DNA from 3 places in the Pseudomonas fulva genome. Region 3 is predicted to be linked to each of the others. Evidence: predicted binding sites of a transcription regulator. Region 3 holds the regulator's gene; each other region holds the start of a gene.
The links. Region 3 encodes FliA, which starts transcription of late flagellar genes. Its sites were predicted from a motif close to CTAAAGTTTNNNNNNNNNNNGCCGNTAA; they were not measured.
Positions count from the first base shown of each region.

Region 1: a site for FliA is predicted at 5,152-5,179, ahead of K8U54_RS01060 (methyl-accepting chemotaxis protein). Genes of this name have one in related genera too.
Region 2: a site for FliA is predicted at 2,903-2,930, ahead of motA (flagellar motor stator protein MotA). Genes of this name have one in related genera too.

Region 1 covers NZ_CP082928.1:264,994-272,773, forward strand. The annotation lists gene K8U54_RS01050 (PAS domain-containing hybrid sensor histidine kinase/response regulator) at 1-2,127, opposite strand, end outside; gene K8U54_RS01055 (hypothetical protein) at 2,456-2,677, opposite strand; gene K8U54_RS01060 (methyl-accepting chemotaxis protein) at 3,061-4,977, opposite strand; partial or broken gene K8U54_RS25270 (sunset domain-containing protein) at 5,843-5,989, opposite strand; one part of gene K8U54_RS01065 (IS3 family transposase) at 6,218-6,479, shown strand; one part of gene K8U54_RS01065 (IS3 family transposase) at 6,479-7,386, shown strand.
Region 2 covers NZ_CP082928.1:1,744,503-1,752,282, reverse strand. The annotation lists gene asd (archaetidylserine decarboxylase) at 1-413, opposite strand, end outside; gene K8U54_RS07865 (rhodanese-like domain-containing protein) at 471-1,286, opposite strand; gene K8U54_RS07860 (HDOD domain-containing protein) at 1,353-2,864, opposite strand; gene motA (flagellar motor stator protein MotA) at 2,987-3,838, shown strand; gene motB (flagellar motor protein MotB) at 3,844-4,857, shown strand; gene rsgA (small ribosomal subunit biogenesis GTPase RsgA) at 4,886-5,917, opposite strand; gene K8U54_RS07840 (class I SAM-dependent methyltransferase) at 6,030-6,821, shown strand; gene orn (oligoribonuclease) at 6,849-7,391, shown strand; gene queG (tRNA epoxyqueuosine(34) reductase QueG) at 7,392-7,780, opposite strand, start outside.
Region 3 covers NZ_CP082928.1:4,786,493-4,794,272, forward strand. The annotation lists gene flhA (flagellar biosynthesis protein FlhA) at 1-192, shown strand, start outside; gene flhF (flagellar biosynthesis protein FlhF) at 208-1,515, shown strand; gene fleN (flagellar synthesis regulator FleN) at 1,603-2,442, shown strand; gene fliA (RNA polymerase sigma factor FliA) at 2,439-3,182, shown strand; gene K8U54_RS22135 (chemotaxis response regulator CheY) at 3,379-3,753, shown strand; gene K8U54_RS22140 (protein phosphatase CheZ) at 3,773-4,561, shown strand; gene K8U54_RS22145 (chemotaxis protein CheA) at 4,573-6,846, shown strand; gene K8U54_RS22150 (protein-glutamate methylesterase/protein-glutamine glutaminase) at 6,889-7,780, shown strand, end outside.

The DNA of each region.
Region 1 (7,780 bases), 920 kb from region 3:
CTTTATTCGCCCCCCGCTGGGCATTGCGTCGCGGGCGTTGATGCACAGATTGAGCAGCGCGTTTTCAAGTTGGCTAGCGTCGACCTTCACCGGCCAGATGTCAGTCGCTCCGACAGTCTCGAGCGTGATACTCGGGCCTACCGTACGCTGTATGAGCTCGGCCATGCCCTCCAGCAGCGTATTCACGTCGGTGGGGCGCGGATCGAGCGTTTGCCTACGGGAAAACGCCAAGAGACGGTGCGTCAGCGCAGCGGCGCGCCTGGAAGCGCCCTGGGCCGTCAGAATATACTTTTCCAGCTCTGCCACTCGGCCTTGAGCGATGCGCACAGCCATCATTTCCAAAGACCCGGAGATCCCTGCCAGCAGATTGTTGAAATCGTGAGCCAGGCCACCCGTAAGCTGACCAACCGCTTCCATTTTTTGCGACTGGCGCAGTTTTTCCTCAGCCTGCATAAGGTCTGCAGTACGTTCAGCAACGCGCTGTTCCAAGGTGTCGTTAAGCGATCTTAGCGCCGCCGTCGCGCTGTCTCGCTCATCCATGAGCGCTCGACGCTCCTCAACATCGATCAGCACCCCTGGGAAGTTCAGCGCAGTGCCATCGTCGTCCAGCTCGACACGCCCATTCGCCTCAATCCAGTAATATTTCCCCTCCGTACGCTTAACACGGTACTGATGGGAAAAAGCTCCTCCTCGGACAAGTACGTCGTCGATTGCAGCAATGACGCCCTCTCGATCATCTGGGTGAACAGTCGCGATAATTTGTTCAAGGCTAAGCCCCTTGAACCCAAGTGCAGGGTCAAGCCCAAAGGCTTCGGCAAATGCTTTGTCCACGGTGAAACGATCAGTCGGTACGTGCCAATGCCAGGTGCCGATGATCGCACCTGCTGCCAATGCGAGCTGGACGCGCTCAATATTCTCGCGGGCAAGCGCCTCACTGACCTGCAGGCGCTCCTGTGCGTTGCGCCTAGCTGTCACGTCATTGAAAAAGACGCCTAACTGTCTCTCCGAGGGGTCGCCCACTGGCACAGCCTTGACGTCAAACCATCGCTCGAATGTGTTGGCGTAGCTTTCAAAAGTTAGGGGCTCACGTGTTTTAGCGACATGCCCGTAGGTATCAAACCAGAACTGCTCCAGCTCCGGCGCATACTCGGTTACCCACTTGCCGAGCAAGTTGACTCCCGACTCACGCTCGAACGCCGGGTTAACCTCAAGGAATCGGTAATCGACAGGATTATCCTGCGCATCGAACTTGACCTCGACGATGGCAAAGGCCGTCTCGATCGTCTCCACGATCGTCCTGAAACGTTCTTCGCTCTTGCGAAGCGCCGTTTCCGATTTACGCCTGGAAGTGAGGTCGAGCATTGCCCCGATCATGCGCAGTGCCTTGCCATCACTGCCACGGATGACGTGGCCACGGTCTAACACTTCTGCGTAGGAACCGTCATGACGATAAAAGCGATACTCATCACTCCAGGAGCTGCCTTCGCCATCGATGACAGCGTGGATGGAGTTGTAGATGCGGTCCCTGTCATCCGGGTGTATCTGCTGCAACCACCAGTCGCCAGTGGATTCCAATGCAGCTAGCGAGTGGCCATAAGCATCGGCAAGCGCATCATTCCAGAGAACATGGTTGGCCGTCAGATCCCAATCCCAGATAGCGTCATTGGTCGCCTTGGCTGCCAGGCGATAACGCTCCTTGGTTTCTTCCATCGCACGGTTGTCTACGTACTCCTTGGTACGATCGCGCAGGATCGTCATGAAGCCCAGGTGCGTCTGTTTTTCCGAGTAAAGCGGCAGGGTCTCGCCAGATACCCAGATAGACTGACCGTCCTTGCGCAGGTGCCAACGCTCATTGGAGGCATAGCCCAGCTCGAGCGCGCGCTGCATCTCGGCCTCGACCAATCCATCGTCTCGATCTTGGGCGATATAGATACGCGCCACGCTTTGGCCGAACATCTCCTCCGCGCTCCAGCCCATCACATGAACCGCTGCGCTGTTCCAGCCGGTAATCGTGCCGGCAGGGTCGGTCAGGATGATCGCGAGGTCGACAGCGCTGTCGAAAACAGCCTTCTGACGAGCTGCGTTCTGGGCGGATGCTGCTTGTGCTTTACGGTTACTTTCATCCAGCGTTTCAGGCTGGGCGCGATATGCTTTGAGGGCCTCGCGCAGACGCTCAACCTCGGACTCAAGCTCCTCACGGGTAAGGCTTTTCAGGATGTGACCCTCACTAGAAGCACAACAGGCGCAGTTACCTTTAAACGTCTTAACCGATCATTAGGTTGCACGATGAGTCATTATCGTCGGCAGCGCTCCCTTCTGTAAAAGCTTTGACGATTTCAACAGCATAAATATCAGACACTCGCGGCATAGCACCTCAATGGGCGCATGGCGCGCTACTGCCCACTAATCCGTATCCTGACAATATCAAAGCCACCACTTGCCAGCTCAGCCATGGTCATTCAGATGGCTCTGCGTCCCGGACTTTTCCATAGAGATGGTGGATCGCGGCTGCGATGAGTGTTTCATTACGAAGCTGAAGGTTGGATAACCTGAGATTAACTAATGTATGTCCTTCTTTGTCATAGCAAGTGATCGCCAGGCCCTCCGCCGACACATGGATGATGCCATTACGATCCAGAGTTCCCTGCTTTTGACGATTCTGAGACGGTGCGGCCATGGTAAACCTCGCTGCGATGCTAACTCTGAGCAAGGCCATTTTTTTGCGTTCAGCCTTTTGGCTGAACGGACTTTTAGCAACCGCTTCGCTTCAGCCTCGCCGATTTTAGCTACACTTTCAGCGCTCAACCCAGCTAGCCAGCGCTATTGACTAGAGCTTTCCAGTTCTTTGAGGCCAATCTTGGCCGGGCGGCGCGCTCATCCGAGCTCGTATGAAGCAGTTAACGTAGCTGGAAATTGTCGGCGACTGATGGAGGGAGAAAGCAAACATCGCCCTCGCAGAGACTGACTGCAAAGGGCTCTCAAGTCGTATTGGTACTGCCCTGTTCAGCAATGGAGTAGCGGCTCCTGTAAGCAGGAGCCGCACTGGAGGCTTTCTATCCGCTAGCTCACCCGGAACCGACCCACCAGCCCCTGCTGCTGCTCCGCAAGTCGAGCAAGCTCACGGCTGGTGATTGCTGTCTGCTCAGCACCAGCACTTACCTGAATCACCAGCGTATTGATTTCGGTGACGTTGCGGTGGATTTCCTCGGCGACCTGACTCTGCTGCTCTGCGGCTGAAGCAACTTGGATATTGCTGTCGCTGATATTTGCAATGCCTTCGGCGATCTCCTCCAAAAGCTCACCCGCGCGGACGATGTTGGTCGCACCCTCCTGAGCCTTACCTAGCGTTTCCTGCATCGAATTGGAAGCACGTTCGGACCCGGATTGCAGGTTGGCGATCATATTCTGAATGCTGACGGTAGAATCCTGAGTTTTCTTCGCCAGATTACGAACTTCGTCGGCGACCACCGCAAAACCTCGTCCCTGCTCACCTGCCCGGGCGGCTTCAATAGCGGCGTTCAGCGCCAGCAAGTTTGTCTGCTCCGCTACACCACGAATCACATCAAGTACCGAAGAGATAGAATCACTTTCACCCTTCAGCTCATCAATGATCTGTGATGTCTCATGCGCTTGCACCTCAAGTCCTTTGATCAAACCAATGGTTTTCTCGATCTCGGCCTTTCCCTGCACCGTACTGACATTGACACGCTGAGACATCTCGGCCGCGTCGTTTATGCTACGTGCTACATCTTTGACAGTTGAACTCATCTCACTGATAGCAGTGACCACCTGGTCGGTTCCCTGACGCTGCTGTGCCACATTATTGCTGGTCTGCAGAGCCACAGCAGAAGATTGCTCCGCCGCAGTCGCGACCTGCGCAGTGGCGCCTCCGATCTCGCTGATCACCTCGCTGATATGCAAGGCCATATTGTCCAAATTGCGCGATATCTCCCCAAACTCGTCTTTGCCCGTGTAAGAAGTTCTGGCTGTCAGGTCACGCCTGGAAAGGGAGACAAGAGTTCGATTAAGGTCGACTACTGCAATTTTGATGTTGTGAATAATTGTCCAGGCCAGCCACAACACAGCAATCAACATCACAATAACGGCAACTATTGCCAGATACAAACTGTCTTGAGCATTGCTACGTTCGGTATCAGCAAGACCAACGACCACTTGGGCCAACTCTGACTCAACTTTTGCCATCATGTCGATTCGACTGGTAGAAAGGTTGAACCATTGTTCCGGATTGATATTTAGTGGGTTGCCCAAGGGGGTATCAAATCCGAGCTTTTGCAGGCGAGCAACCTCAACGGATGCCGGTTGTTGGAGAACAGCATCCAACTTGTTTTTGAACTCTTCAGGAGCCCATCGCTGGAATGCTTCAAAATAGCCAGAGAACTCACCCATGTTCCGGCTAAAACGGGACAAAAGGGGTGCATCAAAACGGTTCTGATTAAACGCTAGACCTAGCAGGACGCGCTCACGACCCGAACGTTCTTTCATGTCGAAGAACTGGTTGAGTGAACTCAGCGCACGTAATATTTCAGGATCTTCGATGGTGGTTTCCAGTGAATAAGAGAAACCAATCAATTTTCTAATAAGATCGGTGAACTGAGCGCCTGACTCGGTATTATTTATAGCAAGCGAGTCCACTTTCTGACGCAGCGCAGTCAGATCATCCATGGCGCGCAGCATTGCGTCGGGGGCCGGAAGATCCTCTGTAGGCTGAGCGCGCATCACTGTCATTGCTTTGTCTGTTTCCTCACGCAAGCTTTTCAGCTTGTCCTGCATGGTCTTGCCCGCACTGCCCAGAAACACACCACTGGCACCGCGCTCACGCTGGATGGTCGTTACGACATCGCTCATGTTTTTAGCCGCACTGGTAGCAGCCACTGCGCGATCCATCGCGCCTACAGTCTCAACCTTGTGCGCAACGAAAATTCCCGCGAAGGTTAAAAAACCCGCCAGCGGTAACATCAAAATAAGGAGCAACTTTGCACTCAAAGAAGCATTTTTAAGCATGGCAGACCTCATAAATTAAAGACGTTAGGTAGAGCTACCTCGGGCAGACGTTCTTTGACGTCGACGTTTTATTAGGCCTAAGATTTTTTAATTAGCAGCCTGCCGTGGCGAACCTCCTCCATCCGGACCATTAAGGCCGTAGGTGGTGAAACCTTACATACTCATTCGACTCAATAAGTGGCTGATGCGTGGATAAGCAAGAATTGCCGTCACACATAAATATTTCAAAAATGGAACAGATATAACTGGAGAAGCCTCAATTTAGGTTGAGCCAACCTCGTAGCAAGATCGTAAACCCAGCGAGAGCCGCGACTTATTAGAAAGGCGCAACCTACTGGTCAGCCACATGGCTGGAGCAATGATAATCATGATTTTTCACTGACCTCATAAGGCCAGGTTTGGTATTTACGACGCTCACAGCGGCTTCTTTTGCAGGCCGGCCTGATGCCGGCATAGAACTCAGCTGTAGCGCCCACCATCAGGATAGCAATAAGCCATCGTTGATGGTACAGCTATGACTGACCCTCATTAGGAAGGTTGCAGAAAAAATTCCCCCGAGATCAATACGCATTCGCAGTGGTCTGGCCGACTTGGCGGCCGACCGGTGCGCTCCTAGTTCGAGGCAAGCAGGATGATCGGCGAGCCGCTCTGCTGACCTGCCGACTTTATGAAAGCTTTGCGGGCGGATTGCTGTGAAATTCAATACGCCCTAAATCTCACCGGCGAGCAACCTGATCGCCAAAAGCCTTGTCCACGCACGCACAGCGCTTTTGGCTAGCTCAAATCGGCCTGCGGCTAAACTCCGAACCACGTCTTTTGCTCACCTACAATTGCCCGCCTTGTGAAAACCCGACGCTATAGCCTCGGCCTCTGACCCGAACGACACTTGGTTCTTTGCTGAAACCTGCCCATAACTTGGGCAGCCGCTAGGCAGGTGATAAACCCCACTTCGCCGATTGCCGACCACCTCTCCACTGGCTACCGCTGCCGGGGTGACAGCTTTAGTTTCCTGGGTCTTGGCCACCTGCCCTGTTGCTGACTTGCGAGCGTTACGGGGCCCTACGCCCTCGCCTGTTGGCTTATAGCCAAGTGCCCATGAGCGCTCACCAGTCACGAACTTGTTCGGGTAGCTGTAGTGGTCTACTAACCCCGGACACTTTTTTAGGCGAAGATGATCGCCATGCAGAGGTGTTCGATGAGCAGACAACGACGTACTTTCACCCCCGCCTTCAAGCGTGAGGCTGCCAGCTTGGTGCTCGACCAAGGTTACAGCTGCCCTGACGCTGCCAAATCCCTCTATGTGGGCGAGACCGCATTACGGCGCTGGGTTGCCCAGTTGCAGCTTGAGCGTGGAGGCGTTACGCCTTCTGCCAAGGCGCTGACGCCCGAGCAGCAGACGATCCAGGAGCTGCAGGCCCGTATCAACCGGCTGGAGCTTGAGAAAAAAATCTTAAAGGAGGCCACTGCGCTCTTGATGGCCGAGGAGCACGGGCGCAGACGTTGAAGTCGATTTGGCAGTTGGCCAAGCATTACCCTGTTCGACTGTTGTGTTCGGTCTTCGAACTGCCCCGCTCGTGTTACTACGCCTATCTGGCACGACGGCGTCGCATCGATGTACGCCGAGTGAGTTTGCGCAGCCGCATCAACGAGCTGTTCAGCCAAAGCCGTAGCTCAGCAGGTAGTCGCAGTATCGTTGCCATGCTCAAGGACGAAGGCACCAAGGTCGGTCGCTTCAAGGTTAGAGGCTTGATGAAGGAGCAGGGATTGATCAGCAAGCAGCCAGGTTCTCATGCTTACAAAAAGTCCACCGTCGAACGTCCTGACATTCCCAATATCCTCGACCGGCAGTTCACCGTTGCAGCGCCAAACAGGGTCTGGTGCGGCGATATCACCTATATCTGGACGCAGGGTAAATGGAGCTATCTGGCCGTCGTCCTGGACTTGTACAGCCGTAGAGTGGTGGGCTGGGCGATGTCTGCCAAGCCCGATGCCGACTTGGTCATCAAAGCGCTCGACAGAGCTTACGAAATGCGTGGCAGGCCGCAGGGTGTCCTGTTTCATAGCGACCAGGGCAGCCAATATGGCAGCCGTAGTTTCCGTCAGCGGCTCTGGCGCTATCGGATGACGCAGAGCATGAGCCGACGTGGAAACTGCTACGACAACGCCCCCATGGAGCGGCTGTTTCGCAGCTTGAAGACGGAGTGGGTACCAACGGTGGGTTACATGACGACAGCGCTGGCTGAGCAGGATATTGGCCGCTATCTCATGCAACGCTACAACTGGACAAGGCCGCATCAGCACAACGGCTTCGTGTCGCCGGCGATTGCGGAAGAAAAACTCAATTCTGTGTCCGGGGATTGTTGACCACTACAACCAGGACTGGAACTAGGTTGCAGGGGTACGTCTTCGGAAGACACTCATCAATCCTTAAGCCTGATATCACCGCAACAGCCAACGGCAGGCCATACGCCACGATCCATCAGGTCAAACCGAATCAAAACGGTTGTTGTACCAAACCCTCCGCAGCCCCCTCCACCACGTTGTTCGCCCAGCGAGCAGCGGACAGCATCTGCAGCACGGATCAGGGCCGATAAGGAGGCGACATTCATGCCCGCATCATCTGAACAGATAGCCGCACGCTTGATCACCTGCGCACCCCGAATCCTGCGAGCCAGTGCGGCTCCCGCTTACCTCGGCATGTGCCGCACTGAATTCACTAAAACTGTCCGGCCATATGTACGTGAATTTCGAATAGGTG
Region 2 (7,780 bases), 2.4 Mb from region 3:
ACGGTGGCGAAGTCGCCGCCCATGAAGGGGGCGGCGCGCGCGCTGTCGCCGCCCAGCAGTTCGGTCACGCTGTAGCTGTGGCCCTTGGCCTGGAACACCCGGCCATGTTCGATGCGGCCCAGCTGGCTGATCGCACCGTCGGCGGGGCACAGAACGGCACCGGGCTGGTTGTCCAGCGGCCGCGCGCCTTCTTTCAGGGCACGGGTGAAGAAGGCGTTGAAGTGCTCGTAGGCGGTGAGGTCTTCGACCTGTGCCTCGCTCATGTCGACCTGGTACTGCCTGGCGAACCAGCCGATCAGGCGATTCTTGAACCAGGCAGCGCGGCACTCCGCGGCGCAGCCGATCAGGCGCGACAGCAGGTGGTGCGGGGTCAGGTGCTGGCTGAGGATAAACAGGCGTTCTTTCATCGTTATTCCTTGGCTGCCCGGCGATGCATGCCGGGCATATGAGAATGGACAGTCAGGTCGAGCTCAACGTTCGACAGGTGTGTCGGGCAGGTTGCCCCACTCGCCCCAGGAGCCGGCGTAGGCCTTGACCCGCGGGTAGCCCAGGGCCTTGGCGACCAGGTAGGTGAAGCCGGAGCGGCGATGGCTCTGGCAGTGGGTGATGATTTCCTTGTCGGCGCTCAACCCGCGCTGCGCGAGCAGTTCGGCGATGTTCTGGCGAATGCGCAGGCCGCGGGCGGGGTCCATGCCGGCGGTCCACTCGAAGTTGATCGCGCCGGGGATGTGCCCACCCCGAGCTGCCTGCACCTTTTCGCCGCGGTACTCTTCGGCCGAGCGTGCGTCCCAGATGGCCAGGTCGGCGGCGCCCAGGCGCGACTGCAGGTAGCTGGCGCTGGCCGTCGGCTCCTCGCTGAGCGACAGCGAGACCGGCGTGCGTTGCGGCGCAGGCGTGTCCTGGCTCAGCGGCCGGTCTTCGGCTTCCCAGGCCGTCAGGCCGCCATTGAGGAAGTGATAACGCGAGTGACCGATCACGTCCAGCAGCCAGATGAACCGACCGGCCCAGCCACCACCCTCGTCGTCGTAGACCACGTAGGTCGCTTGTGGGTGATGGCCCAGCTCGCTGAACAGCTGCTCGAGCTGCGCCTGGTCGGGCAGCAGGCCGAGTGCCGGCGGCTTGCCGGACTGGGTGCGTTTGCCGTCGACGAAGCGGGCACCGGGAATGTGGCCGTCCAGATAACGCGAGTGGCTGCTCAGGTCGACCAGGATCAGCTCGGGCGCTTGCAGTCGCGGGGCGAGATCCGCCGGCTCGATGACCAGCGGCAGTTCGTCGAAGGCTGTCATACAGGCCTCGTTGGCGGAATTGAGAGCGCGATTGTAGCGCAGAAGAATGGCGGAAAACGGCGGTGCTCAACGCTGACGTTTGCTGAAGGTGTCCAGCGCGCGCTCGATGCATTGCGTGGTCTTGGTGAAAGCCTGCACGACGGTGTCGCCGATCGGCTGGCCACCCTGGTCGGCGAACAGCAGCATCACCACCCGTTCGTTGCTGGCCAGGGAGCGAATCAGCAGGTGTTCGCTGGGCAGCAGGGCTTTCAGGTCGCCGGGCAGCAGGGCGGAAAATTGCGCGATATTGGCCGGTGTCAGGCGCAGTTGCGCGGGCTTCTGCAGCAGGCGACGCAGCACCTGGCTTTGCGCCGGGTCGAGGGTCAGGCCGCTGGCGCTGGCGGCCACGCCGGCGTGCTGCTGCAGCTGCAGGCGCGTGTGGGTGCGGTCGGCGAGCAGCATCACCACCCGTGACATGCCGGCGGCCTGCACCGCCTGGCGGGCGCAGGTGGTGAGTTGCTGCACATTGTTGAATGCCGAGGGCTGGGCGAGCAGTTGGGTGCACAGTTGCCGCCAGTCAGCCACCTGCGGCGCGGGCGCCGGCTTGCGCGGTTGAAAGTGGCGGGCATGCCACGGCCACAGCAGGGCTTCGGCGGGGTGCCAGAGACCGACGGTATCCAGCTGCCGTGCGCTGTGCGCCGCGTTCTGGTGGATCTGCTGTTGCAGGTCGGCCAGCGGCAACTGCAGGTACAGGCTGTTGAGCCCGTGCCAGCGCCTGGTGTGGATGCCGCTCCAGGCGTTGTGGGCCGATACGGCGATCACGTTGGCCAGCAGGATGCTGTTGGCGGGCTGGGTGAGCCAGCGCTGCAGGGCCGGGTCGGCGTCCAGCTCCTGCTGCTGGCGCAGCGGCTCATCATGGCGACGCGCCAGGTACAGGGCCTTGCCCAGCAGCCGACGGTCATCGATAAGCAGGCGATAGCCCTGGACGATCCAGGCCGGCAGCCGCCAGCGCTCGGCCAGCGCCAGGCACAAGTCGAACAGCGAAACGCCGAGCATGTCGCGCTCGACCTTGACCGGCGGCTTGCCGTCTATCAGCACCCGCTGTTCCCAGGCCTCGAACAGATGGGGGTGGGCGGCCAGCAGGGCCCACACCGGCGACAGAAACAGCAGGCTGCCCCAGTGGATTTCCTGCCACAGGCGCGCCAGGCGTGCGGCGAACAAGCCATTGGCCTGGTAGGCGGCGTGCTGGCTGATCAGCTGGATCTGCCGAAGCGGCACGGGGATGTCGGCGAGCGCCCGGGCGGGCAGGCGAGCCAGCAACTCTTCGGCGCGCTTGAGGCCCAGGCGGGTCAGTGCCGTTTCCAGGCTTTCTGCCGCTTCACCCAGGGCGCTACCCTTGCTGTTGGCCTCGCGCAGCACGCTGAGCACCAGTGCCGGGCTGTCCTGCATCAGGTCGGCGATTTCGCGCAGCGAGCGGCGGCTGTCACCCAGGGCGCGGCGAACCTGCTGGTGATGATCGGCCGCGATGGGCAATAGCTGCCCATCCAGCTGCTTGAGCCAGGCCTCGAGGGTGCGCGGTAACGGCGTGCTTGCGACCATGGGGGTGTGCCAGAATGGCTTTTTTTAGACTTAACTGACTATAGTCTGGCGCATATCTTCCGATAAGTAGAAGGGGATTCGCGCGGTCGCCCTTTCTTTTCACCTGCTCAAGTTTTCCTTCTATGGCCAAAATCATCGGCATCATCGTTGTATTCGCTTGCGTACTCGGCGGTTTCGTCGCGTCCGGGGGCAAGATCATGGCACTGGTCCACCCCTTCGAGGTGCTGATCATCGGCGGGGCTGCCCTGGGCGCCTTCCTGCAGTCCAACCCGGGCAGCATGTTCATGACCGTCTTCAAGAAGTCCTTGAAGATGTTCAAGTCGCGCTTCACCCACGACTATTATCTGGAAGTGCTGCGCCTGCTCTACGAGATCCTCAACAAGGCGCGTCGCGAGGGCATGATGGCCATTGAGGCCGACCTCGAAGACCCGGCGGCGAGCCCGATCTTCAGCAAGTATCCGGCGGTGCTGGGTGACGAGCGAATGGTCGCGTTCATCTGCGATTACCTGCGCATCATGTCCTCGGGCAACATGGCGCCCCATGAGCTGGAAGGCCTGTTCGACATGGAACTGGTGGGCCTCAAGGAGGAGCTGGAGCATCCTGCCCACGCCGTGGCGAAGGTCGCCGACGGCATGCCGGCGATGGGGATCGTTGCCGCGGTACTGGGGATCGTGATCACCATGTCGATCCTGGCCGAAGCGGATAACGCCCAGATCGGTGAAAAGGTCGGCACCGCGCTGGTCGGTACCTTTCTCGGCATTCTCGCCTCCTACGGCTTCTTCGGCCCGCTGGCCGGTGCCCTCGAGCACGACGCCAAGGAAGAGTTGAACGTCTACGAGGCCATCAAGGCCGGCCTGGTGGCATCCGCCTCCGGCATGCCGCCGACGCTGGCCGTGGAGTTTTCGCGCAAGACCCTGTATCCGGCGCATCGCCCAAGCTTCAGCGAGCTTGAACAGGCCATGCGCGGAAGCTAAGTACCATGGAAAACAACCAGCCGATTATCGTCAAACGGGTCAAAAAGGTTGCCGGCGGCCACCACGGTGGCGCCTGGAAGATCGCCTTTGCCGACTTCGCCACGGCGATGATGGCCTTCTTCATGGTGATGTGGCTGATGTCCTCGGCCACCCCCGAGCAGAAAAAGCTGATTTCCGGTTACTTCAAGGACCCCATCGGCTTTTCCGAGAGCGCCAGCCCCTACGTGATCGATCTGGGTGGCTCGCCGACGCCGTCGCCGGACCGCACCCTCAACGAGCAGCCCCAGGAATCACCGGGCGACCAGGCCGATACCGATCCCAAGGACCCCGCCGAGCTGGATGCCGAGCAGGCCGAAGCCAAGGCCGAGGAGGTCGAGCGCGAGCGCCTGGAGTTGCTGTTGCAGGAGTTGCAGAACAAGGTCGAACTGGACCCGCAGTTGCAGCGCTTCAAGGATCAGATTCTCTTCGAGATCACCCAGGACGGCCTGCGCATCCAGATCGTCGACGCCGAGAACCGGCCGATGTTCGCCCTCGGCAGCGCGCAGTTGCAGCCGTATTTCGAGGACATCCTGTTCGCCCTGACCGACACCATCAAGGCGGTACCCAACAAGATCAGCATCAGCGGGCATACCGATGCCAAGCCTTTTGCCGGGGCGGGTGGCTTCGGCAACTGGGAATTGTCGGCCAACCGCGCCAACGCGGCGCGGCGCGTGCTGATCGCGGCGGGCTACGACGACGCCCAGGTGGCGAGGGTGGTCGGCTATGCGTCGTCGGCACTGTTCGACCGTGACGATCCGTTCAACCCGGTCAACCGGCGTATCGATATCGTGGTGCTGAACAAGAAGGCGCAGCGCGACATCGAGGGCGAGCAGAGCGGCGGCGCGCTGGCGCCCGATCCCGCACCGGCGGGTGGCGCAGGGGCAGCGCCAGCCGGCGAGCCGCTGTCCAATGACCAGTTGCGCGAACGGCTGAATATCTTCGAGGATGGCGCGCTGAAGGTGGATCAGCCGGCCGAGTGATCGGCCAGCGCTCCGGCGTGCCGGCCGATCAGTACTCCGGTTCCGGCAGGCTGGCCAGGATGTGCCGGTAGCTGTTCATCCGCTGCGGTTGAATCCGCCCCTCTTCAAGCGCCTTAAGTAGCGCGCAGCCGGGCTCGCGGTCGTGCTTGCAGTCGCGGAAGCGGCAATGGCCGAGCAGGTCGGCGAACTCGATGAAACCCGCCTCCACATCGTCACGGCTGACGTGGCCGAGGCCGAACTCGCGGATGCCCGGTGAGTCGATCAGCTGGCCGCCGCCGGGGAAATGGAACAGGCGCGCGGTGGTGGTGGTGTGGGTGCCCTTGCCGGTCAGTTCCGACAGCGCGCCGACCCGGGTGTCGACGCCCGGCAGCAGGCTGTTGACCAGCGACGACTTGCCGACGCCCGACTGGCCCACGAACACGCTGATGTTGCCGTCGAGCTGCTTCTTGAGCTGCTCCATGCCGTCGCCTTCCAGTGCCGAGACTTCCAGCAGTGGGTAACCCAGCTGGCGATAGACGCCGAGCAGGGCATTGAGGGCGGTTTCGTTCTGCGCGTCGATCAGGTCGGCCTTGTTGAGCAGCAGCAGCGGGCGAATGCCGGCGTGCTCGGCGGCGACCAGGTAGCGGTCGATCAGGTTGGCATGGGGCTCGGGCAGTGGCGCAAAGACGATGACGATCAAATCGACGTTGGCCGCCACCGGCTTCAGCTGGCCACGGGTATCCGGGCGGCACAGCTCGGTGTCGCGGGGCAACTGGGCGACGATCACGCCATTGCCCTGGTTGCCCGGGCGCCACACCACGCGGTCGCCGGTGACCAGCGTCGGCAGGTTGGCGCGCAGGTAACAGCGGAACACCTGGCCGTCGAGCTCGCCGTCGGTGGCCTCGACTTCCACCTGCACGCCGAAGTGGGCGATCACCAGGCCGGTCTGCTCCGGGCCCAGGTCGCCCCCTTCCAGGGTTTCCACCATGCGCGATTCGCGCTTGGCGGCGCGTGCGGCGCGTTCACCCTGGATCTTTTCGATGCGCCAGTTTTGCCGGCGGTTGAGTTGGCGTTTGGCCATGGGGCTTCCGAGTCGTGCTGCGCTTGAAATGGCAGCGATTCTAGCATGCCTGAAGAAGCGGCAATTTGCGGATGCTAGACTGCCCAACCGTCTTCCAGCGAGCCCTGTCGGCATGGCTGCTTCTTATCGCGCGTTGCACCGCCTGGGCGAACGCTATCCTGCCTTATTGGCCTTGCTTATCCAGCTGGTGGTCACCCTGGCCATGGGCGTGGCGATCATTGCTGCTGCCCGGCTATTGGAGTGGCGTGCCAGTCCTTTGGCCGCCGGTTTGCTGCACGGCCTGCTCTGCGCCAGCCTGGCGCGCTGGCTGGGCCTGTCGCGCTGGTGGTGGTGGCTGAACCTGCTGTTCGTGCCGGGGCTGCTGCTGGCCAGCGGCGCGCCCTTGCCCTCGTGGCTGTTCCTGCTCGGGTTTGTGCTGTTGTTGTTGCTCAACTGGAACAGTTTCGGCGAGCGCGTGCCGCTCTACCTGACCGGCGCCGGCACGCGCCATGAACTGGCGCGCCTGCTGGAGGGGCGTGGTGAGCGCTTCGGCTTCGTCGACCTGGGCTGCGGCCCGGCCGGCACCTTGCTCTGGCTGGCGCGGCGTTTTCCACAGGCGCAGTTCACGGGGGTGGAAACCGCGCCGCTCTCCTTCGCCATCGCCTGGCTGCGTTGCCTCGGCCAGGGCAATTGCCGGATTCGCTACCAGAACCTGTGGCGCACCGAGCTGGGCGCCATGGACGTGGCCTACTGCTTTCTATCGCCCGCGCCCATGCCCGCGCTGTGGGACAAGGCCCGTGTCGAGCTGCCGCAGGGCGCCTGGCTGATCAGCAATACCTTCGAGATTCCCGGCGTGGTGCCGCAGCGTGTGGTGGAACTCGGGGACTGGCGCGATTCACGCCTGCTGCTCTGGGAGATTGGCTAGAATGACGAACCCAAAGAGGAGCGCAGCATGCAGAACCCAGAGAATCTGATCTGGATCGACCTGGAAATGACCGGCCTCGATCCCGAGACGGACGTCATCATCGAGATGGCGACCATCGTCACCGACAGCGAACTCAACGTGCTGGCCGAAGGCCCGGTGATCGCCGTGCACCAGAGCGACGAGCGCCTGGCGGCGATGGACGAGTGGAACACCCGCACCCATGGCGAGAGCGGCCTGACCCAGCGCGTGCGCGACAGCAAGATCAGCCAGGCCGAAGCCGAGGCGCAGACCATCGCCTTTCTGGAAAGGTGGGTGCCTAAGGGCAAGTCGCCGATCTGCGGCAACAGCATCGGCCAGGATCGCCGCTTCCTCTACAAGTACATGCCGGCGCTGGAAGCCTACTTCCACTACCGCTACCTGGATGTCTCGACCCTGAAGATCCTCGCTGAACGCTGGGCGCCGGGCGTCAAGGAAGGCTTCGTGAAGACCGGTACTCACCAGGCGCTGGACGACATCCGCGAGTCCATCGCCGAGCTCAGGTACTACCGCCAGCACCTGCTCAAGGTCTGATCACTCCTGGCGCTGGGCGTGCTGCGCCAGCGCCCACTGCACATGCTCGCGCACCAGCTCCGACGGATAGTCGCGACGCGCCTGCAGCGCTTCCAGTACCGGAATGCTCGACGGCGCGTTGCCCAGGCCGACGGCCAGGTTGCGCAGCCAGCGCTCGTACCCGGCGCGGCGCAGCGGTGAGCCTTCGGTGCGGCTGAGAAACTCCTCCTCGCTCCAGCGAAACAGCTCGGCCAGCTCGGCATTGTCCAGGCTGTGCCGCGGCTGGAAATCACTCTGCTCGGTAGGTTTGGCGAAGCGGTTCCAGGGGCAGACCATCTGGCAGTCGTCGCAGCCGAACACCCGGTTGCCGATGGGCGCGCGCAGCTCTTCCGGGATCGGCCCCTTGAGCT
Region 3 (7,780 bases):
CGTTCCCTGGTGGAAGCAGCGCAGCGTCAGGAGATGCTTGGCAAGCCGGTGATTCTGCTGGCAGCCGGGCCGGTTCGGGGAATGCTCTCGCGTTTCGCCCGGTTGGCCGTCCCGAGCATGCATGTTCTGGCGTACCAGGAAATTCCGGACAACAAGCAGGTCACCATCGTTGCGACGGTGGGGCAGAACTAATCGAGGGTACGGGCCATGCAGGTCAAACGCTTTTTCGCTGCCGATATGCGCCAAGCCATGAAGCTGGTGCGCGATGAGCTGGGCGCCGATGCGACCATCATCGCCAACCGCCGCGTGGCCGGTGGTGTGGAATTGACGGCTGCGCTCGATTATCAGGCTCCGCCGGTACCGGCGCGGCAGGCCAACCCCGCGCTGGAAGCCGAGCTGCGCAAGACCCAGTCGAAGATTGCTTCGGCCCATGCCGAGTTGACCACGCGCAGCCAGGCCGATGCCGGCAAGGACCGTCAGCTGTTTGGCGCGGCGCCTGCCGCGCCGTCCGCCGACAGCCTCGATGCCGTGTTGCAGCGCCAGCAGCAGAAGCCGGCTGCGGCCTCGGTCGATCAGTCGGCGCTGGATTCCATGCGCTCCGAACTGCATGGCCTGCGTGAGTTGATCGAAATGCAGATGGGTTCCATGGCCTGGGGGCAGATGCAGGCCCGGCGTCCACAGCAGGCCACCTTGTGGCGTCGCCTGCAGCGTATGGGGCTGCCCGCCGAGCTGGCGCGCACGCTGCTCGAGCGCGTGGCCTCGATCGGCGATCAGCGTCAGGCCTGGCGCATGGTGCTGGCGCACCTCGCCCACTCGATCCAGACGCCCAAGCAGGAGCCGATGGAAGAGGGCGGTGTGATCGCCCTGGTCGGCCCGGCCGGCATGGGCAAGACCACCACCCTGGCCAAGCTGGCCGCTCGCTACGTACTCAAGTATGGTGCCGCCAGCATCGCCCTGGTGAGCATGGACAGCTACCGCATCGGTGCCCAGGAGCAGCTCAAGACCCTGGGACGGATTCTTGGCGTCTCGGTGACCCAGGTCGACCCCGGTCAGTCGCTGACCCAGGCCCTGGCGCCGTTGGCGCGCAAGCGCGTGGTGCTGATCGACACCGCCGGCCTGCCCGCCAACGATCCGGCGCTGCGCATGCAACTCGAGGCGCTGGCCAGTCGCGGCGTCAATGCCCGCAATTACCTGGTACTGGCCGCCACCAGCCAGGCCCAGGTGCTCAAGGCGGCCTATCACAGCTACAAGCGTTGTGGGCTGGCCGGCTGCATTCTGAGTAAACTGGACGAGGCGGCCAGCATGGGCGAGGTCTTGGGCCTGGCTATTGGCCACCGCCTGCCGGTAGCCTACCTGGCGGATGGTCCGCGCATCCCGGATGACGTGCACGTGCCGCGCAGCCACCAGCTGGTCAGCCGCGCCGTCGGGCTGCAGGCGCCGGACGAGCCGAGCGAAGACACCATGGCCGACATGTTCGCCGGGCTTTATCAGAACCCGGCCAGGCAGGCCGGTTGAACGGGTTGAGTGTGGCGAAGCGCTGGTCGTGCTCGCCGCGACAGCGCACAATGGCCCCAGGGCCCACAGTGAAGTTAGATAAGGTGTATAGATAACATGGGTATGCATCCCGTACAGGTGATCGCGGTGACCGGCGGCAAAGGCGGCGTTGGCAAGACCAATGTGTCGGTGAATTTGTCACTGGCGCTCGCCGATCTCGGTCGGCGCGTCATGCTCATGGATGCCGACCTTGGCCTGGCCAACGTCGACGTGTTGCTCGGCCTGACCGCCAAACGCACCCTGGCCGACGTCATCGACGGCCAATGCGATCTGCGCGACGTGGTTTTGCAGGGCCCCGGTGGCATTCGCATCGTGCCCGCGGCCTCCGGCACCCAGGCCATGGTGCAGCTCACGCCCATGCAGCATGCCGGCCTGATCCAGGCCTTCAGCGACATCAGTGACAACCTCGACGTGCTGATCGTCGACACCGCTGCCGGCATCGGCGACTCGGTGGTCAGCTTCGTGCGCGCGGCCCAGGAAGTGCTGGTGGTGGTGTGCGATGAACCGACCTCCATCACCGATGCCTACGCGTTGATCAAACTGCTTAATCGCGACCACGGCATGAGCCGTTTCCGGGTGCTCGCCAACATGGCGCACAGCCCCCAGGAAGGCCGCAATCTGTTTGCTAAGCTGACCAAGGTGACCGACCGTTTTCTGGATGTCGCGCTGCAGTATGTCGGCGCGGTGCCCTACGACGAATCGGTTCGCAAGGCCGTACAGAAACAACGTGCGGTGTATGAGGCGTTCCCTCGTTCGAAGTGCGCGCTGGCGTTCAAGGCGATTGCCCAGAAGGTCGATGCATGGCCCTTGCCGGCCAACCCGCGTGGCCATCTGGAGTTTTTCGTGGAGCGCCTGGTGCAACAACCGACTGCAGACACGGCTGTATGACGACAGCCTCTGGACTCCGAATGTACAGCAAGGCAACAGCACGAGATTCACAGCATCAGTTGATCGAGCGCCACGCGCCGCTGGTAAAACGTATCGCCTACCACCTGTTGGCCCGCCTGCCGGCCAACGTGCAGGTCGACGATCTGATCCAGGCCGGCATGATCGGCTTGCTCGAGGCGTCGCGTAAGTACGACGCCGGCAAGGGTGCCAGTTTCGAAACCTTTGCCGGCATTCGCATCCGCGGCGCCATGCTCGACGAAGTGCGCAAGGGTGACTGGGCGCCACGCTCGGTGCACCGCAACAGCCGCATGGTCAGTGATGCGATACGAAAAATTGAGGCCAGAACCGGTCGTGACGCTAAAGATCACGAGGTTGCTGCCGAACTCCAATTGAGTCTCGAAGATTACTACGGCATTCTTGGCGACACTTTGGGCAGCCGCCTGTTCAGTTTCGACGACCTCTTGCAGGAAGGCGAGAACGGCGGCCTGCAGGAAGACACGAGTTCCCTGCATCACGGGCCATCGCATGAGCTGGAAGACACCCGTTTCCAGGCCGCGTTGGCCGATGCCATCAGTAATCTGCCGGAGCGTGAGCGGCTGGTGTTGTCGCTGTATTACGACGAGGAGCTGAACCTCAAGGAAATCGGCGAGGTACTGGGGGTGAGTGAGTCGCGGGTCAGCCAGCTGCATAGCCAGTGTGCCGCGCGTTTGCGAGCGCGGCTGGGGGAATGGCGCGCATAGGAATTTGTTCAGGGGTTGGAGTTGGTCGAGCCAGTCCTTGTGGTAAATGCAGGACAGCAGGGCGGGGCACACAGTGAACGCAGCAAAGCCGAGCGCATGGGTTGCGGCGTTCAGCCAGGCCGGTTTCACGATTAATAAGCGCTGCACAAGGTTGCAGGCGTTTTAGGACTGTACGGAGGTCGACTTGGACAAGAACATGAAAATCCTCATCGTCGATGATTTCTCGACGATGCGACGGATCATCAAGAACCTCTTGCGTGATCTGGGGTTCACCAACACGGCAGAGGCTGACGACGGCACCACCGCGTTGCCGATGCTGCAGAGCGGCAGCTTCGATTTTCTGGTAACCGACTGGAACATGCCGGGCATGACGGGCATCGACCTGTTGCGCGCGGTGCGTGCCGACGAGCGACTCAAGCACCTGCCTGTGCTGATGGTCACGGCGGAAGCCAAACGCGATCAGATCATCGAGGCCGCGCAAGCCGGTGTGAATGGCTATGTAGTCAAGCCGTTCACCGCTCAGGTGCTCAAGGAAAAGATCGAGAAAATCTTCGAGCGGGTTAACGGCTGATGTCTGCCGCGAGGTTGTTATGGAACACCATGAATCTAACGAGGTTGACCTCGAGTCGACCCTGAAAAGCAATGCCCGCCAACTGGTCGACAGCCTCGAACAGGGCAACTTTGGCGAAGCCGTACAGCTGATCAACGAACTGAACAAGGCGCGCGACCGGGGTCTTTACCTCGAAGTCGGCAAGCTCACTCGCGAGTTGCACAACGCGATCGTCAACTTTCAGCTCGATCCCCGGGTACCGCATGCCAAGGAAGTCTCGCAGATCGCCGATGCGACCGAGCGCCTGAACTATGTGGTCACCATGACCGAGCGTGCGGCCAACCGCACCATGGACCTGGTCGAGCAGAGTGCGCCGCTGGTCAACGACCTGAGCAGCGAGGCCGATTCGCTCGCCGAGGATTGGGGCCGTTTCATGCGCCGCGAAATGAGCGCCGAGGCGTTCCGTGAACTGGCCAAGCGCATCGAGCTGTTCCTGGCGCGCAGCCAGCGCGACACCAGCAAGTTGTCGGGGCATCTCAACGACATTCTGCTGGCGCAGGATTACCAGGACCTGACCGGCCAGGTGATCAAGCGCGTCACCCAGTTGGTGACCGAGGTCGAGAGCAATCTTCTGAAACTGGTGCTGATGGCCAGCCAGGTCGATCGCTTCGCCGGTATCGATCACAACCACGAAGAGCTGCGTGCCGAGCAGAACAAAGAAAAAAATCCGTCCCGCGGTGAAGGTCCGCAGATTCATGCCGATAAGCGTGATGACGTCGCCTCTAACCAAGACGACGTCGACGATTTGCTGTCCAGTCTGGGTTTTTAGGAGCACGTCATATGAGCTTCGGCGCCGATGAAGAAATCCTCCAGGATTTCCTGGTAGAGGCCGGCGAAATTCTCGAGCAATTGTCCGAGCAGTTGGTGGAGCTGGAAAGCCGCCCGGACGATATGAACCTGCTCAATGCGATTTTCCGAGGGTTTCACACGGTAAAAGGTGGTGCCGGCTTCCTGCAGCTCAATGAGCTGGTGGAGTGCTGCCATATTGCCGAGAACGTGTTCGACATCCTGCGCAAGGGCGAGCGCCGTGTGGACGCCGAACTGATGGACGTGGTGCTCGAAGCGCTGGACGCCGTCAACGGCATGTTCGCCGAAGTGCGTGAGCGGGTGGAACTGACGCCTGCCTCGCCGCAGCTGCTGGCTGCGCTCTCGCGCCTGGCCGAGCCGGGTGGTGCCGAGCCAGAGCCTGCGCCTGCAGCAGTGGCGGCCGAGCCGGAACCGGCGCCTGCAGAACCCGTTGCGGCCGCAGTCGAGCCTTCGGCAGATATCTCTGACCGCGAATTCGAGCAATTGCTCGATGCCCTGGGCGATGAATCGCCAGCGCCAGCCAGCGCCTCGACCGACGAAATCACCGATGACGAGTTCGAGTCGCTGCTCGACCAGCTGCACGGCAAGGGCCAGTTCGCGGCACCGGCCGCTGCGCCGGTGGCGGCCGCGGAGCCGGCGGCTGCCGCGCCGGGCGATGAAATCACCGACGACGAATTCGAAGCGCTGCTCGATCAACTGCACGGCAAGGGCCAGTTCGTCGCGCCTGCCGTGGCACCGGCTGCCGAGCCGGTCGCAACGCCGGCCGCCGAGCCCGCGGCTGCGGCAACGCCGGGCGACGAAATCACCGATGACGAATTCGAGGCGCTGCTCGACCAGTTGCATGGCAAGGGCCAGTTCGTCGCGCCTGCCGTAGCAGTGGCCGCCGCGCCTGCTGCCAAGCCGACGCCTGCCCCCGAGCCAGCCAAGGCCGCGCCGCCCGCAGCCAAGGCCGAATCGGCCAAAGCGGCTCCAGCCCCTATAGCCAAGCCCGAGCCAAGCAAGGCAGCTCCTGCCGCCGCCAAGGCGGAAGCCAGCAAACCGGCGCCGGCACCAGCGGCGGCCGGCGCACCGGCCAGCGAGGCGGAAACCACCGTTCGCGTCGACACCGCCCGCCTGGACGAGATCATGAACATGGTCGGCGAGCTGGTGCTGGTGCGCAATCGCCTGGTGCGCCTGGGGCTCAACAGCGGCGACGAGGCCATGTCCAAGGCGGTGTCGAACCTCGACGTGGTGACCGCCGACCTGCAGACCTCGGTCATGAAGACCCGCATGCAGCCGATCAAGAAGGTCTTCGGGCGCTTCCCGCGCCTGGTTCGCGACCTGGCCCGTCAGCTCAAGAAGGAGATCAACCTCGAGCTGGTGGGTGAAGAGACCGACCTGGACAAGAACCTCGTCGAGGCCCTCGCCGACCCGCTGGTGCACTTGGTGCGCAACGCCGTCGACCATGGCGTGGAAAGCCCCGATGAACGCGAGGCCGCCGGCAAGTCGCGCACCGGCCGGGTGGTGCTGTCCGCCGAGCAGGAGGGCGACCATATCCTGCTGATGATCACCGATGACGGCAAGGGCATGGACGCCGACGTATTGCGCAGCAAGGCCGTGGAAAAGGGCCTGCTGGACAAGGACGCGGCCGATCGCCTGACCGACCTGGAATGCTACAACCTGATCTTCGCCCCCGGTTTCTCGACCAAGACCGAGATCTCCGACGTCTCCGGCCGCGGTGTGGGCATGGACGTGGTGAAGACCAAGATTTCCCAGCTCAACGGCACGGTCAACGTGTTCTCGCAGAAGGGCCAGGGTTCGAAGATCGTCATCAAGGTGCCGCTGACCCTGGCGATCATGCCGACGCTGATGGTGATGCTGGGCAACCAGGCGTTCGCCTTCCCGCTGGTCAACGTCAACGAGATCTTCCACCTCGACCTGTCGCGCACCAACGTGGTCGATGGCCAGGAAGTGGTGATCGTGCGCGACAAGGCGCTGCCGCTGTTCTATCTCAAGCGCTGGCTGGTGAGCAGTGCGGCGCACGAAGAGCAGGGCGAAGGCCATGTGGTGATTCTCACCGTGGGCAACCAGCGCATCGGCTTCGTGGTCGATCAGCTGGTCGGCCAGGAAGAGGTGGTGATCAAGCCGTTGGGCAAGATGCTCCAGGGCACGCCCGGCATGTCCGGCGCGACCATCACCGGTGACGGCCGCATCGCGCTGATCCTCGATGTGCCCAGCATGCTCAAGCGCTACGCACGGCGTCTCTGATCGTCTGCGGCGCGGCGACGGCCGTGCCGCTTAGGAGTGTTTATGGTTGTCAAGGTACTGGTAGTCGATGACTCCGGTTTTTTCCGACGCAGGGTTTCGGAGATTCTCTCGTCTGACCCCAACATCACCGTGGTCGGTACGGCCACCAACGGACGTGAGGCCATCGATCAGGCCCTGGCATTGAAGCCGGACGTGATCACCATGGATTACGAGATGCCGCTCATGGACGGCATCACCTCCGTGCGCAACATCATGCAGCGCTGCCCCACGCCGGTTCTGATGTTCTCCTCGCTCACCCACGAAGGCGCCCGGGTCACCCTGGATGCGCTGGACGCCGGTGCGGTGGACTTTCTGCCGAAGAACTTCGAGGACATCTCGCGCAACCCCGAGAAGGTCAAGCAGTTGCTGTGCGAGAAGGTCCACAGCATCTCGCGCAGCAACCGCCGGGGGTTCGGCACGGCGTCCGTGACGCCGCCTGCCGGTGGTAGCCCGAGCCGACCTGCCGGCGCACCGAGCACGCCCGCAGCGGCCGCGCGGCCGCAGCCGAGCGTCAGCCATGCGCCGGCCGAGCGGCATGCCGCTGCCAGTGCGGCGCCCAAGCGCAAGGGCTACAAGCTGGTGGCGATCGGCACCTCGACCGGCGGCCCGGTTGCCCTGCAACGCGTACTGACTCAGCTGCCGGCCAATTTCCCGACGCCCATCGTGCTGATCCAGCACATGCCGGCGGCCTTCACCAAGGCCTTTGCCGAACGCCTGGACAAGCTCTGCAAGATCAACGTCAAGGAAGCCGAGGATGGCGACATCCTGCGCCCCGGTCTGGCCATCCTGGCACCGGGCGGCAAGCAGATGATGATCGACGGCCGTGGCACCATTCGCATCCTGCCCGGTGACGAGCGCCTGAACTACAAGCCCTGCGTGGACATCACCTTCGGGT